2 regions of the Peribacillus sp. NPDC006672 genome follow, and region 2 is predicted to be linked to the other one. Evidence: riboswitches for the same ligand, from Rfam matches in the RefSeq annotation. Region 2 holds a riboswitch; the other holds the start of a gene.
What was found. A riboswitch is a leader RNA that binds a small molecule or an ion and turns the genes downstream of it on or off. The one in region 2 is predicted to bind cobalamin.

Region 1 (4,633 bases), on a different contig from region 2:
TGAATTTCGTGTTTTCTTCATTATTTAACTCTGGATATTCATACATCAAGATTTGAACGAGCATTCCAATGAAATCGAAATGGACCATTTCATCGCGATGGATATAGGATATCATCGTAGCCGAGCCGGTCATAAGGTTCTGGCGTCCTAAATTATAATAGAAGGCGAAAGCCAGATAGAAATAAATCCCTTCGAGGTTCGTTGAATGGATCAGTGCCTCGAATAAATGCTGAGGGCTTGGATCGTCCACGAACTTTTGATAGGCATCCACGATCGGTTGATTACGCTTAATCACTTCCGGATGTTCTTTAATGCGGTCGAAAAGCTGTTTTTGCTTGCCTACCGGTATCAGGGAAGCAAGGATATAGGAATAGGATTCATTATGGATGGATTCCTGCTGGGCCATGTTTGCCAGGATAGCTTTTGCCGCAGGATCCTTTATGTACCGAAGGATTTCTACTAAAGTAGGCGTTTGTAGACTGTCCATTCCAGCAATCATCGTAAGGATATCAAGAAAAGCGTCCTGTATATCTTCGTCCAATTCTCCCCACTGCTTTTTATCCTGAATCATGTTCACGCTCGAAGGCTTCCAAAAGTTATTGATGAGCTGTGTATAGGTATCATAGAATTTCTCATACTGAATATCGTTCCAAAGGAGAAAGCCTGAAGCTTCTCCTTTGAAAACACCGGTCGCTTTAGTTGGATGCGTTGGTTCCAGCATCCGGATCTTTTTTATATGATTGGTCATTCGTGAAAACTCCTTTAAGAATAGATTACTAAGGTTATGATCGTCGTTAACTAGAACAGCTTTCGCAGGCATTGTCATATTCGGAAGAAGTCGAACGAACATAATACGTTGATTTCAACCCGGATTCCCACGCCGTTAAATGGATATCCAATAGGACCTTCGCTTTGATTGTGTTGTGTACATACAGATTAAAGCTGATTGCCTGGTCAATATGGCGTTGGCGGGCTGCATTTTGCCTGATGCTCTCCAGTTGGTCCAAATTAAAGCGGGTCTTTTTATAATATTCATACGTATTTGGCGTCAAGCCTGGTGCGGTCACCTTGAATTTGAAGTTTTTCTTTTCTTCGTAAAATTCAATTTCATACAAAGGATCAATTCCATCCGTTGAATTACCGATCTTAGCAGTCGATGAATTGGGGGCAATAGCCATTAAATATCCATTACGGGTACCGTGTTCCTGCACATTTGCTTTTAAATCCATCCATTTTTGATCTGTATAGTCACGAAGTTCGAAATATTCCCCTGTATGCCAATCTGATCCTTCGAAATATGGGTAGGATCCTTTTTCCTTGGCCAACTCGTTGGATGCTTTGATTGTTAAGTAAGCGATCTTTTCGTATAAAGCATCGGCATAGTGAACAGCCTCATCCGATTCCCAATAAATATTCTGAGTGGCAAGTAAATGATGCCATCCAAACGTTCCTAAACCAATTGCCCGGTAACGTTTGTTCGAGATGGATGCTTGCTTGACCGGAAGATTATTCACATCAATGACGTTATCCAGCATCCGGATCTGAATGGGAATTAACCTCTCCAAAACATCGCTGCTCACCGCACGGGGCAAGTTAATGGATGATAGGTTGCAGACAACGAAATCGCCGCTTTTACGGACCACAACGACATCTCCATCTTCTGTTTCATATTCATCCGTGATCGTCGAAGGGCTTAAGTTTTGAGCAATCTCCGTACAAAGGTTAGAACAATAAATCATGCCTTTATGTTTATTAGGATTCTTCCGGTTCACTTCATCGCGATAGAACATATATGGTACGCCTTCTTCTAATTGAGAAATCATGATGCTTTTCATGATGTCCATCGCATTGATTTTTTCAAAGCTATAGTTTGGAAGTGTACCATTTTCTGCGGCCTCGACAGCAAGTGCATAATGATTCCTGAAGCTTCCTTCGCCTTTCTTCTCGTCATAAAGATCTTCAAGTGAGAATCCAAGGGTTTGCTTGACGGTATGCGGATCGAAAAGATACCATTCTTTTCTGTCGCGTACAGCCTCCATGAACAAATCAGGAATACATACACCTGTAAAAATATCATGGGCTTTTAATCTGTCATCCCCGTTTTGCGTCTTCAAATCAAGGAAGCTCATGATATCTTTATGCCAGGCATCCAAGTAAATCGCGATGGCACCTTTACGTTGCCCCAATTGATCGACACTGACAGCTGTCTGGTTGAATAGTCGGATCCAGGGAGTAGTGCCGGAACTGTTTCCAGAGAAACCTCGGATATCAGAACCAAGCGAACGAATCTTACCAACGTAAAGACCTACACCGCCGCCGAATTTTGATACTTTTGCGGCATCGTAGTTAGATAGATAGATGCCGTCAATGGAATCTTCAATTGCGTCGATAAAACAAGAGCTTAACTGTCCATGCGTTTTACCTGCATTGGATAGAGTAGGCGTCGCAACAGTCATATAAAGGTTGGACATAGCCCAGTAAGCTTCTTTTATAAGTTGAAGGCGATGCTCCGTTTTTTCCATTCGCATGATTTCCATCGCGATGATCATGAAGCGCTCTTGAGGCAGTTCGTAGACCTTGTCTTTTTTGGGGCGGGCTAGGTAGCGATCGTTTAATAAGTAGATGCCTATGTAAGAAAATAATTTATCCTTTTCCGGGTCGATCACCGAACCCAATTCCTCAATTTCCGCTTTCGTATAAGAAGCTAGCAGTTCTGATTTATAAATGGGATAACGCTGGCCTTCTGAAAGTTGGGAGAGTTCCGTGATCAGTTCATAGAACGGGCCATAACTCATGCCTTCATAACCCCGATTGGCCTGTGCATCCCTATACATCGTATTCAATAGTTCTGCTGCAGCAACAAACGTCCAATCGGGAGCATCTATATCCACACTTTCAAGAGCGAGCTGAATCAGTTTTTTTGATGCCTGTTCATCGGTTGTGTCACTTTTGCGATCAAGCCATTTTATAAAACGCTTTTTGAACTTTTCCATATCGAGACGGCCTTCGAATTCCTTTGATAACATCTCAAGCTGGATTGAATTCGTTTCGGTGTCATTTTCGCTTATGGTAGAGTTATATGTTTGAGTCATTAATAATCCTCCTTGTAAACTTCCGTTAAAATAAAAAAACCGCCCAATGGATTGAGCGGATCAAACGATAGAATAAAAGAACCATGAAAAAATAGCCATTATACTATCGTTTCATCATCTCAATCCCCGAAGAATAAGAAACGTGAAAAAATCAAGGCAGGTCTCCTGACTCATGATCATCCTACTTTGAGTCCTTCCCATATAGAGAGCTATACAGTGGTTTCTCATTTCGTCACATTTACAGTTGCGGGGACAGTTCCGGGTTTACACCGGATTCCCTTTTCAGCCATCACTGGCACCTTGGATTATAAAATATTCTATATATAGTTATTATTGTTGTTTATGTAATCAATATCTAGTATTTCTGCTTATATTATCGTAAGCCATATACGATGATAATTCAACTAATATATTTGAAAAAAACCAACCCTTATCTATTGACAAAGTGAATGTAGAGGGATAGAGAATGAAAGATTTTATTGGGGAATGGGTAATTCGAGCACTGAATTTACGGGATTTTGTGTTAAAATAAAGTGTATAGTAATGGTGACTCTCCCTTATTGCGATAAGGGGATTCGCGGAAAAATATTTATGAAAAAGGAGATAAAATCTTGGAAAAAGTATTAGTTTTTGGACATAAAAACCCGGATACAGACACAATCTGTTCAGCAATCGCTTATGCAGATCTTAAAAAGCAGCTAGGAATCAACGCTGAACCAGTTCGTCTGGGTGAAGTGAATGGTGAAACTCAATATGCGTTGGACCAATTCAAATTCGAAGCTCCCCGCCTTGTGGAAAAAGTGGCAGGGGAAGCGGATGGCGTAATCCTGGTCGACCACAACGAACGCCAGCAAAGTGCAGAAGATATTGACCAAGTCCGTGTGCTGGAAGTTATCGACCATCACCGTATCGCTAACTTTGAAACAAGCGATCCTTTATATTACCGTGCGGAACCAGTTGGCTGTACGGCAACCATTTTAAATAAAATCTATAAAGAAAACGGCATTGAAGTCCCTAAAGCAATCGCCGGACTTATGCTATCTGCCATCATTTCCGATTCTTTATTGTTCAAATCCCCGACATGCACAGATCAAGACGTTGCAGCAGCTATGGAACTGGCTGATATTGCAGGAGTCAACGCTGAAACATATGGCTTGGAAATGTTGAAGGCGGGAGCTGACTTGAGCGACAAGACGATTGCCCAGTTAATCACTCTTGATGCAAAAGAATTCTCCATGGGAATGGCTAAAGTGGAGATAGCTCAGGTCAATGCTGTAGATCCAAACGAAGTTCTTGCTAAGCAAGCCGAAATAGAAGCAGCCATTGAATCGGTCATCGCTGCGAAGGAATTGGATTTATTCCTATTCGTCGTAACGGATATCTTGACCAATGATTCTGTGGCCTTGGCTCTTGGAAAAGCGGCTGATGCAGTGGAAAAGGCATATGACGTTTCATTGAACAATAACATTGCCGTCTTAGAGGGCGTTGTATCGCGTAAAAAACAAATTGTTCCGGTCTTAACGGACGTATTCAGTAAATAA
Region 2 (4,633 bases):
AAACTTTTAGTGAATAGAATCACCATTGTTTCCCATGTTCAGAAGTGCTTTCATCCGACATACGTGATGCAGCCTTTTTCAGTTAAGTCAAAAGAAAAACCCTGCTATAAAACGGCTTTAACCGCACTATAACAGGGTTTATAAACTTTAGCGTCCCAGATAGGAATCGAACCTACGACCTACAGCTTAGGAGGCTGTCGCTCTATCCTGCTGAGCTACTGGGACATATAAAAAAGTCGACGACTTATTTATTATATTTCTTATAGGCAAACTTTTCAAGTTAATAGCAATAATTATTATAAAAAAAATCATCTAGCCGTATAGGGGGAACCCAGCGCTTGTGTTTCCTTACCTTTCATTAAATGGAATACTTTATTATTTCCTGGTTTTCTGGTACTATTATGCTAGAAAAAATTAGGAGAATGATAGTGGGGAATAATAAAGTTTTATGGATGGTGACGCTGCTGGGGATTTTAATTTTACCAGCATGCTCACAAGGGATTTTAGAGGGTATAGGCACAAAGACGGCTGCGCCGATCACGGAAGATAACATTGAAGTGGCTGCAGCAGCGGAGAATGACACTGGGCAGGATTCGGAGGAAGAATTATATCCTGAACGAATCGATACGAGAAACTGGATAATAGCTGAGTCCGCGGTACAGCTTCCAATATTGATGTATCATAGCATTTCTGAAGGCAATAATCTTCGGGTACCAAAAGAGGAATTCCGATTGCAAATGGCTTGGCTTCGGGAAAATGGTTACTATACATTATCCCCTGAAGAAGCATTCCTCGTTTTAACCGAAAATCGGATGCCAAGTGAGAAGTGTGTCTGGCTTACTTTTGATGATGGCTATACAGATAACTACACGGACGCTTTCCCTATACTAAAAGAATATGATATGAAAGCGACTGTCTTCATGATCGGGAAGTCCATCGATAAAGGTCATCACCTGACTGAAAAGCAAATGGTTGAGATGAGAGGGAATGGGATTTCAATCGAAAGTCATACGATTAACCATTTGGAGCTGAACCGCATGACGGCAGAGCAGCAAGAAGCGGAAATGGTCCAGTCAAAGGATCTGTTCGATCGTATCCTCCAACAGGAAACGACAGTGCTTTCCTATCCAGTTGGTCGTTATAATGAAGAGAGTCTCAGGCTTTCAGAAGAGGCTGGCTATAAGATGGCCGTCACTACTGAACCTGGAGGAGCTTCAAGGGACCAAGGGATGTATGCCCTGCATCGAGTTCGGATTTCACCCGGATTATCAGTCGGTGGGTTCGCGTCGCTGATAGAAAATGCTTCAAATCATTGAAGATGGACGGTGCATTTCGAACTTGTTCAGAAAAATCATATAATAATCGATTCTTACATGGTGTATAATGAAGGCAGTGAAAATTATATACATATGAACGATTTGGTGTCTTAATGACTTAAAAGGGAAGCTGGTGAAATGCCAGCGCGGTCCCGCCACTGTATATGGGAGCTGACGGCTATGTACCACTGTATTGGGATATGGGAAGGTGCCGTTGACGATGACCATGAGCCAGGAGACCTGCCAAGATTCGTACACCTGTAACCTACGCGGATGGGAAGGTGTGTGGCAGACCCTAAGAGTCCGTAATTATATTGTTGCCATACAAGCATCTTCCGTTTAACGGGAGGTGCTTTTTGTTTTGGGGGCATCTTCCGAGATTATTAGGTGGGAAGAAATTAAATGAAAAGATTGTGGGGAATGAAAATGAAAAAGATTTTTGGTCTGATATTGTTGATGTTGCTTACTGCAGGCATGATGGTTGGCTGCAGTGACGCTACTGATGAAGGAAAAGAAAAGCAGCAAACGAATCATGCTCAACACAAAGCTTTCCCGATTACGATTAAAGATGCAACTGGGGGAAAAGTTACGATAGAACAAAAACCGAAGAAAATCGTGTCGTTGATACCAAGTAATACGGAAGTGGTCTTTGCACTTGGTTTGGGTAAAAAGGTCGTTGGTGTTTCCGACAATGATAATTATCCGGAAGAAACGAAAAAAATCGAAAAAGTTGGCGGAATGGAAATGAACACGGAGCTGATTGTCTCATTGAAGCCCGACCTTGTTCTTGCCCATGCATCAAGTGCCCATAATTCGAATGAGGGTTTAAAGCAGCTTAAGGATGCTGGAATAGATGTCCTTGTAGTCAATGATGCACAAAGCTTTGACCAAGTCTATGAGTCTATTGATATGATTGGGCAGGCAACGGGAGAACATGATAAGGCAAAAGAAATCGTTACGGATATGAAAATGAAGCTCAAGGATATTCAGGAAAAAGCCAAATCCGTTAAGGAAGCGGATAGGAAGACCGTTTTTGTTGAGGTTTCGCCATCACCGGAAATATTCACACCTGGAAAAAATACTTTCATGAATGAGATGCTTCATATTATTTCAGCGGATAATGCTGCTGCTGAATTGGACGGTTGGGCAAAAATTGATGAAGAGTCGATCATTGCTGCAAATCCTGATGTCATCATTACAACGTATGGTTATTATACGAAAGATCCAGTTAGTGAAGTGACGGGCCGAAAAGGATGGCAAGATGTAAATGCCGTTAAGAATGGCCAAGTCTTTGATGTCCATTCTGACTTGGTGACCCGTTCCGGTCCACGCTTAATAGAGGGAGTAGAGGAACTTGCCAAATCAGTCTATCCGAACCTATTTGACAACTAAATGGACGTTTGCTTATTTAATTGCGTTGTTATTTTTGTTAATTGCAATGACGATAGGCATTTCCTTTGGTTCGGTGCCAGTACCGATTCCCGTACTTATACAAATAATCGGCAAGGAGATTTTTCATTTACCGGTTTCTGCTGATTCTGATGTGATGCTTACGAATATCGTGATGAACATCCGCTTGCCGCGTGTGTTGCTTGCGGGTTTGGTTGGGTCATCACTTGCGATTGCGGGTGCGGCTTTTCAGGGACTGCTCCGGAACCCGCTCGCTGATCCTTACACATTAGGTATTTCATCTGGAGCATCGGTCGGCGCTGTATTGACAATATTCTTGAATATATCACTGCCATTCATCGGTTTATATACTCTTCCGGCATTGAGCATCTTATGCTCAGTGCTCACGATGCTCTGCGTACTGACTTTTGCAAAAAAAATGGATCGATCGATGAAAGTGGAAACGATCATTTTAACGGGAATCATTTTCAGCTCGTTTTTAAGTGCCTTCATTTCATTGATGATTGCGCTGACGGGTGATGAATTAAGACAAATCATCGGCTGGCTGATGGGAAGCGTTTCCATGCGTGGATGGAATTATATTGCAATCATTTTGCCGTTTTTTATCATTGGTTCGTTGACCTTGATCATGAATACAAGTGAATTGAATGCAATGACTTTCGGGGAAGACCGGGCAAAACACTTAGGTGTGAATGTTAAGCGGCGGAAAATGTGGATCTTGATAGCCGGTTCGACATTGACAGGGGCAGCCGTTGCCGTTTCGGGGGCGATTGGCTTTGTAGGATTGGTCATTCCTCATTTGGTCCGAAAGATTTGGGGACCTGACCATAAACATTTGCTTCCGTTGTCATTGTTGATAGGAAGCGGATTTTTAATATTGGCGGATTTTGTGGCACGAACGATCATTGCCCCATCGGAACTGCCAATCGGGGTGATCACCTCACTTATCGGGGCACCGGCATTTGCGCTGATTTTATTAAAGAGACGGAGAGAAGGGTAAAAACGGATGCTTGAAGTAAAAGGGTTAACAGGTGGATATGACAACAAAACTGTTTTGGACTCTGTCTCTTTTGATGTACATAAAGGGGAATTATTCGGTATCCTTGGTCCTAATGGCAGCGGAAAAACGACGCTTTTAAGTATGCTTAGCGGCGTGCTTGATTATAAGGGCGGAAGCGTACGGATAAGAGGTAGGGATTTGAAGGAATATTCATCAAAACAACTTGCACAGGTCATTGCCGTGCTCCCTCAACATTCCTCATTAGCTTTCTCCTATACAGTAAAAGAGACGGTCTCACTTGGGAGATATGCCCATCAAACAGGCTGGTTCCATAGTTGGTCCGCAGAAGATGAAACGATCGTCCAACGGGTTATGGAACAAACGGGAGTAGCGGATTTCCAGGATCTTCATTTTGAACGATTATCAGGAGGGGAGAGACAACGGGTCTTGCTGGCACAGGCACTTGCCCAAGAACCGGAAATTCTTTTTTTGGATGAACCTACGAACCACTTGGATCTTTCCTATCAAAAGGACCTTCTTGATCTTATGAGAAAAATGGCAAAAGAACAGGAGTTAACCGTTATTTCAATTTTTCATGATTTGAATTTGGCTGGATTATATTGTGATCGGCTTATGTTGCTTGAAAAAGGGCAAATTCAGGTTGTTGATGTGCCGAATGGAGTGCTCCAACAGGAACGGATTCAAGGTGTATATCATACGACGATCGAAAAACATCCACATCCCGCACTTCCGAAACCTCAAATGTTCATCGTTCCGGAGAAGCATGGCAATGACACTATCCCATTGGAAATTGACGAATCATATCTGACAGTGGGACCTGAGATGATTCAATTGAATTCTCCGATTCCGCTTAGAACGATGTCTTCTGGAGTGACCGGTTCGGGTA

Region 1: another riboswitch for cobalamin. It lies ahead of ACQKKK_RS05510 (ribonucleoside-diphosphate reductase subunit alpha); the one in region 2 lies ahead of ACQKKK_RS05995 (ABC transporter substrate-binding protein).

What each region holds. Positions count from the first base shown of each region.
Region 1 is NZ_JBNNOR010000002.1:433,309-437,941, reverse strand. It holds gene ACQKKK_RS05515 (ribonucleotide-diphosphate reductase subunit beta) at 1-748, opposite strand, end outside; gene ACQKKK_RS05510 (ribonucleoside-diphosphate reductase subunit alpha) at 795-3,092, opposite strand; cobalamin riboswitch at 3,231-3,410, opposite strand; gene ACQKKK_RS05505 (manganese-dependent inorganic pyrophosphatase) at 3,704-4,633, shown strand.
Region 2 is NZ_JBNNOR010000003.1:20,576-25,208, forward strand. It holds tRNA gene ACQKKK_RS05985 (tRNA-Arg) at 152-225, opposite strand; gene ACQKKK_RS05990 (polysaccharide deacetylase family protein) at 423-1,316, shown strand; cobalamin riboswitch at 1,403-1,578, shown strand; gene ACQKKK_RS05995 (ABC transporter substrate-binding protein) at 1,737-2,708, shown strand; gene ACQKKK_RS06000 (FecCD family ABC transporter permease) at 2,671-3,726, shown strand; gene ACQKKK_RS06005 (heme ABC transporter ATP-binding protein) at 3,733-4,633, shown strand, end outside.